DNA from 2 places in the Streptomyces sp. MAR4 CNX-425 genome. Region 1 is predicted to be linked to the other one. Evidence: riboswitches for the same ligand, from Rfam matches in the RefSeq annotation. Region 1 holds a riboswitch; the other holds the start of a gene.
What was found. Region 1 has a riboswitch for S-adenosylmethionine ahead of thrC (threonine synthase). Riboswitches for the same ligand answer to the same signal wherever they lie in the genome.
Positions count from the first base shown of each region.

Region 2: it holds a riboswitch for S-adenosylmethionine, as region 1 does, so the genes downstream of both, ACHZ99_RS02575 (aminotransferase class V-fold PLP-dependent enzyme) here and thrC (threonine synthase) in region 1, are expected to answer to the same signal.

Region 1 covers NZ_JBMDLF010000013.1:218,188-221,590, reverse strand. Annotated here, with positions in the region: gene thrC (threonine synthase) at 1-1,140, opposite strand, end outside; SAM riboswitch class I at 1,158-1,297, opposite strand; gene ACHZ99_RS30230 (glucosyl-3-phosphoglycerate synthase) at 1,471-2,544, shown strand.
Region 2 covers NZ_JBMDLF010000001.1:588,353-591,755, forward strand. Annotated here, with positions in the region: gene ACHZ99_RS02570 (glycerate kinase) at 1-274, shown strand, start outside; gene ACHZ99_RS02575 (aminotransferase class V-fold PLP-dependent enzyme) at 363-1,754, opposite strand; SAM riboswitch class IV at 2,095-2,212, opposite strand; gene trpD (anthranilate phosphoribosyltransferase) at 2,302-3,369, opposite strand.

The sequences.
Region 1 (3,403 bases):
CAGCACGCCGAACGTCACGCCGCCCGCCGTCTCCGCGAAGACGCCCTCGGTACGGGCCAGCAGCTTGACCGCGTCGACGACCTCCGCGTCCGTGACGTCCTCCACCGCACCCCCGGTACGGCGCGCCACGTCCAGCACATACGGGCCGTCGGCCGGGTTCCCGATCGCCAGGGACTTGGCGATCGTGTCCGGCCGCACGGGACGTACGACGTCGTGGCCGTCCTTGTAGGCCCGCGAGACCGGCGAGCAGCCGGCCGCCTGAGCCCCGAAGATCCGGTACGGGCGCTCCTCGACCAGCCCCGTCGCGATCAGCTCCTTCAGCCCCTTGTCGATCTTCGTGAGCTGGGAGCCGGAAGCCACCGGAATGACGATGTTGTCCGGGAGCCGCCAGCCGAGCTGCTCGCAGATCTCGTACGCCAGAGTCTTCGAGCCCTCCGCGTAGTACGGCCGCAGGTTGACGTTCGTGAAGCCCCAGCCCTCCCCCGCCGAATCGCCGATCAGCTCCGAACAGAAGCGGTTCACGTCGTCGTACGTGCCCTCGATACCGACGACGTCCCCGCCGTAGACCGCCGCCATCACGACCTTCGCGTGCTCCAGGTCGTACGGGATGAACACGCACGACCGCAGCCCCGCCCGCGCCGCCGCCGCGCCGACCGCACCCGCCAGGTTGCCCGTGGAGGAACAGGACAGCGTGGTGAAACCGAACGCACGGGCCGCCTCGACGGCGATGGCGACGACACGGTCCTTGAAGGAGTGCGTGGGATTGCCGGAGTCGTCCTTGACATGCAGCTCGCCCGTGACACCCAGCTCGGCCGCGAGCCGGTCCGCACGGTGCAACCGGGTGAAGCCCGGATTCAGATTCGGCTTGCCCGCCACATCGGCCGGCACCGGCAGCAGCGGCGCGTACCGCCAGATACTCCGCGGCCCGGCCTCGATACGCTCCCGCAGCCGCGCGGCGGACGCCGCGTCACCACCGGGCAGGTCGTACGCCGCCTCCAGCGGCCCGAAACACGACAGGCACGCGAAAACGGGACCCAGCGGCACCCGCTCCCCGCACTCCCGGCAGGACAGCGCGACGGCCGGACCCAGATCGGGGGCGCCATCGACGGCGGTGGGGGTGGCAGCTGTCTCTACAGCCATACTGGCGAGGCCCTCTCTCCTCATCTTCCCCGCGACGCATCTCGCCGCAGGACGGAATTGGCACCATCACCGTCCGGGGCCTCGCAGCGTCGCGAGTGCCGGACGGAGGGTTGCCGGGGCTTCAACGGGCCGTTCCCTCTGCCCCTCTGGATGAGCTCTGTATGGCACCGGCCAGGCCGGAGCATTTGTCCCGCGCACCGACCCCGACATAGGGACGGCACGCGCGTTGTTCAAGACTGTAACCGACGACCAGGACAGTTGTGAGGACGCGTCCGATACGCGAGACAGCCCTCACACCGCACAGGACCACCGGCAAGGGGAGGCCCGCAGGTGCTCGAAGACGTGGAGCAGTGGCTGAAGACACGGTCCTGGTCCGCGGCTGACCGGCCGCGGGCCCGGCTCCTCGCCGCCAAACGGGCACTGGGAGCGCGCGGAACCGTCAGCGTCGTCCTGCCCGCGCTGAACGAAGAGGCGACGGTCGGGCAGATCGTCGCGGCGATCCGGGCGGAGCTGATGGCGCCGCAAGGCGCAGCGGAGGGGAACGGGGCGAAGGGCGGCAGGGCGGAGGGCGACCCGCTCGTGGACGAGCTGATCGTGCTCGACTCCGGCTCCACCGACCGCACGGCGGAAGTCGCCGCCGCGGCGGGCGCACGGGTCGTACACCGCGACGAAGTACTCCCGCGAGTGCCGGCGGCACCCGGCAAAGGCGAGGTGCTGTGGCGATCGCTGCTGGTGACACGGGGCGAGATCGTCTGCTTCGTCGACGCGGACCTGCGGGACTTCGACCCGGCGTTCGTCAGCGGGATCGTGGGCCCGCTGCTGACGGAGCCGGACGTGGAGTTCGTGAAGGCGGTGTACGACAGGCCGCTGGGCGGCGGCGCGGTGAGCCCTGGCGGACAGGGCGGGCGGGTGACGGAGCTGGTGGCCCGGCCACTGCTGAACCTCCACTGGCCCCTGCTGGCCGGCTTCGTCCAGCCGCTCGGCGGCGAGTACGCGGCACGGCGCTCCCTCCTGGAACGGCTGCCCTTCCCGGTGGGATACGGCGTGGAGCTCGGCCTGCTCGTCGACGCACTGCACACCGTGGGACTGGACGCACTCGCCCAGGTCGACGTCGGCGCCCGCCGCCACCGCCACCAGGACGACCGGGCCCTCGGCCGCATGGCCGCGGCAATCTACCGCACCGCGCAGCTGCGGCTGGCGCGGGGACACCTCGTGCGGCCGCGGCTGACGCAGTTCGAGCGCGGGGCGGGCGGGGAGTTCGAACCACGGACGTACGGGGTGGACACGGAGGAGCGGCCGCCGATGCGGGAGATCCCCGAGTACGCGAGCCTGCGCCGGGCGGGCCGGGGCGGGGTACGGGGCCGGGGCCGCGGCGAGGCGGACCCGGGGGCGACGGTGGCGTAGGGGGTGGGGGGGATCCCCGTACCCGCCCCTTCCCGAAACTCAGGGCTGCGCCCCGAGCCCCGCCGGGAGCTCCGCCCCCGCACCCCCGGGGCTCCGCCCCGAACCCCGCCGAGCGGTCCACCCCCGTCGGGCTGACCGCCGGGGGCTCCGCCCCCCGAGCCCCCACCGGGGCTCCGCCCCGGCACCCCCGCGGGGCTCCGCCCCGAACCCCACAGTGCGCGACACCCGCCACCGGGGCTCCGCCCCGAACCCCGCCGAGCGCTCGCCCCACTGGAGCTGCTCGCCGGGGGCTCCGCCCCCGAACCCCCGCGGGACTGCGCCCCGGGCCCTCACGGCTGCCCCGGCCCCCTCCGGAGACCCCGCCTCCACCCCCACCGGGGCTCCGCCCCGAAACCCCACGGGACAGCGCACCGGACCCCGCCAAGGCTCCGCCCCCGCTCCCCCCGGGCCTGCATCCCGGACCCCACGGCGCTCCACCTCCCCACGGGGCTCCGCTGCCGCTCCCGCCGGGCCTGCGCCCCGGACCCCACGGCGCTCCACCTCCCCACGGGGCTCCGCCCCGCACCCCCACCGGGGCTCGGCCCCCGCACCCCCACCGGGGCTCGGCCCCCGCACCCCCCGCGGGGCTCCGCCCCGAACCCCACCGCGCGGCACCCGCCACCGGGCTCCGCCCCCCACCGCCGCCCGGCTCCGCACCGAACCTCCGCCGCCTCCGACCGCCGCCCGGCTCCGGACCGAACCCCCGCCGCCCCCGCAACCGCCCCCGTGGTGCTCCGCCCCCTCCGGGCCTCCCGCCCCCCTCCGGGGCCCCCGCCCCGGCCGTCCCCGCGGCCCCCGCGGAGCGGGTGGTGTCCTCCGG
Region 2 (3,403 bases), on a different contig from region 1:
CCCGCGCGGCAAGGTCCCCGCGGAGGTGGCGCGGCGCGCCAAGCTGCACGACCGCCCGGTCCTGGCGCTCGCGGGCACCCTCGGCGAGGGCGCGCACGAGATCCACGGCACCGGCGTCGACGCCTACGGCACCATCATCCCGGGCCCGATGGCACTGCCCGAAGCGCTGCTGCGGGCCCGGGAGTTCCTGGCGGACGCGGCCGAACGGTCGCTGCGGATGGTGCTGCTGGGCAGCGCGCTGGCCGCGCGGCCGGCGGCCGGGGCCGGACGGTAGCCGCGGGCTCCGGACCGGGAGGAGGAGCGGCGGTACGGCGGAACGGGACGGACGCGCGCCGCCGCGCGGCCGGGCCCCGGCCCCGCGCTCAGACCTCCCGGTCCGCGCCGGTGGCGGGGACGCAGCGGCCGTCCACCGTGCGGTACGACCACCGCGCCCCGTCGCGCACCAGCGACCCCAGCGCCGCCAGGAACCGGTCCACGTGCTCGTCCGGCGTGCCCGCCCCGAAGCTCACCCGCACCGCGTTCAGCGGCAGCTCCCCCTCCCCCGTACCGCCCCCGCACTCCGCGGACTCCGTGGACCCGCCCGCCCCGGCCGCCCCGCCGAGCAGCGCCCGCACCAGCGGGTGCGCGCAGAACAGCCCGTCCCGCACCCCGATGCCGTGCTCCGCCGACAGCGCCGCCGCCAGGTGCGCGCTGCGCCAGCCGTCGACCACGAACGAGATCACCCCCACCCGCGCCGCGTCCGCCCCGAACAGCGACAGCACCCGCACCCCCGGCAGCTCCGCGAGCCCCGCGAGGACCCGCGCCACCAGCGCCCGCTCCCGCGCCACCAGCGCGTCGAACCCGGCCTCCGTCAGTGCCTTGCACGCCGAGGCGATCGCGTACGCGCCGATCACGTTCGGCGACCCCGCCTCGTGGCGCGCCGCGGTCGTCTGCCACTCGACGTCCAGCCCCCCGTCCGCCGCGCGCCCCACCCGCCGGCTGGCGCCGCCGCCCGCGAGGTACGGCGGCGCGGCCCGCAGCCAGTCCGCCCGGCCCGCCAGGACGCCGGCGCCGAAGGGCGCGTACAGCTTGTGCCCGGAGAAGGCCACCCAGTCCACGCCCAGCTCCGCCACGTCCACCGGGTGATGCGGCGCGAGCTGCGCCGCGTCCAGGACCAGCCGCGCCCCGTGCCGGTGCGCCGCGGCGGTCAGCTCCCGTACGGGCCACAGCTCGCCGGTGACGTTCGAGGCGCCGGTGACGCAGACCAGCGCCGGCCCGTCGCCGACCCGCGCGGCGAGCGCGGAGTCCAGCGCCGCCACCGCCTGCCCGGGGCTGCCGGGCGCGGGGAGGACGGTGACCCGGCCGGCCGTGGAGCCGGGCCGCCGCCAGGGCAGCAGGGCGGCGTGGTGCTCGGTCTCGAAGACGTAGACCTCGGTCCCCGGCGGCAGCGCGGTGGCCAGCAGGTTGAGCGAGTCGGTGGTGGAACGGGTGAAGACGACCTGGTCGCCGGGGCGGCAGCCGAGGAACCCGGCGACCGTGGCCCGGCTGGACTCGTACAGCTCGGTGGACAGCTGCGAGAGGTAGCCGGCGCCGCGGTGCACGCTGCCGTAGTACGGCGCGTAGGCGGCGACGTCGTCCCAGACGCGCTGGAGCGCCGGGGCGCTGGCGGCGTAGTCGAGGGCGGCGTACTCGGCGTCGCCGCCGGTGACGAGCGGGGCGCGGACCTCGCGGCCGAGTACGGGCAGACAGGCGGAGGCGAGCGTGGACGCGGACATGCGGAACTCCCGTGGGCGGACGTGCGGATGCGGGCTGACGGGCCGTACGGCCCGGAACCGGCCCGGAGGGCCGGGCGCGCGGCGCCCGGAGGCGGAAACCGCGCGGGGGGGCGGAGGCCCTCAGGGCCTGCCCGGCGGACCGTCTCGCGGTCCCGCGAGGCGCCGGCGCGCGGCGCCGGCGCGGCGTGCACGACCCGGTGTGCGGGCGGCGCCCCGCCCGCCGGTGGACGTTGCCGGGCGCCGCGGGATCTCCGAACCGGATCCGCCGGACAGGCCCTAGCGCATTCGCTTGCTCACGGCGGTACTCCCTCGGCCGACCAGGACCCCTGGATACGCGAGGGGTCCGCGCTTGCCGCAGACCTCGCTGCCTGCGGCCCGGTCATCACCCGGGGCACCCCGCCACGGACGGAGGGTTGCCGGACAGCGGGCCGGGGCCTTGATCGCTGTCGCTCGTGACCTGGTCAGGAGTATGCGCACCGGAGAGCCGCGGCGCAACCCGGTTGCCCGGACTGTCCGCAACTCTCCGGAAATCGGCGGCCAAAGCCCCTCAGGCGTTGCTGGCCGCCACCCAGCGCTCCAGCGCCCGCTGCGCCGATCCCGAGTCGATCGACTCCGCCGCCCGTACGATCCCCGCCGCGATCCGGTCCGGCAGCGGGCCGTCCGCGTCGCCGTCCAGGGCCGTGAGGGCCGCCGCCGCGTTGAGCAGGACCGCGTCGCGCACCGGGCCGGTCTCGCCGGCGAGCAGCCGGCGGGCGACGTCCGCGTTGTACGAGGCGTCGGCGCCCCGCAGCGCCTCCACCGGCACCAGGTCGATGCCGACGTCCCGGGGGTCGAAGGTCTCCCGCCGCACCGCGCCGCCGCGCACGGTCCACACCTGGGAGGTGGCCGTCGTGGTCAGCTCGTCCAGCCCGTCGTCGCCGCGGAAGACGAGCGCGGACGCGCCGCGCTCGGCCAGCACCCCGGCCATGATGGGCGCCATCCGGGCGTCCGCGACGCCGGTGGCCTGCGCCCCGACCCGGGCGGGGTTGGTGAGCGGGCCGAGGAAGTTGAACGGGGTGGCCACGCCCAGCTCCTTGCGCGTCTGCGCGACGTGCCGCAGCGCGGGGTGGAACTTCACCGCGAAGCAGAACGTGATGCCCGCCTCCCCGACGACCTCGGCGACCCGCTGCGGCGTGAGGTCGAGGTTGACCCCCAGCTTCTCCAGCACGTCGGAGGCGCCGGAGGCGGAGGACGCCGCCCGGTTGCCGTGCTTGACGACCTTCGCACCGGTCCCGGCGACAACGATCGCGGACATGGTGGAGATGTTGACGGTACGGGCCCGGTCGCCGCCGGTGCCGACGACGTCCACGGTCGGGCCGGGGACGTCGATGGTGTGGGCGTGCTCGTACATCGTGCGCACCAGCCCGGACAGCTCCGCGACCGTCTCGCCCTTGGCCCGCAGCGCGACCGCGAACCCGGCGATCTGCGCGTTGCTGGCCTCGCCCGACATGATCTGGTCCATGGCCCAGGCGGTGTCCTCGGCGCTCAGGTCCCGCCCGGCGATCAGCGCGCTGATGACGTCCGGCCAGGAACGCGCGGCCGAGCTGTCGCCTCCTGCTGCCGTCTGCACGCTCATGGCACACCATCCCGTGGGTCGTCTCGGCTGACGG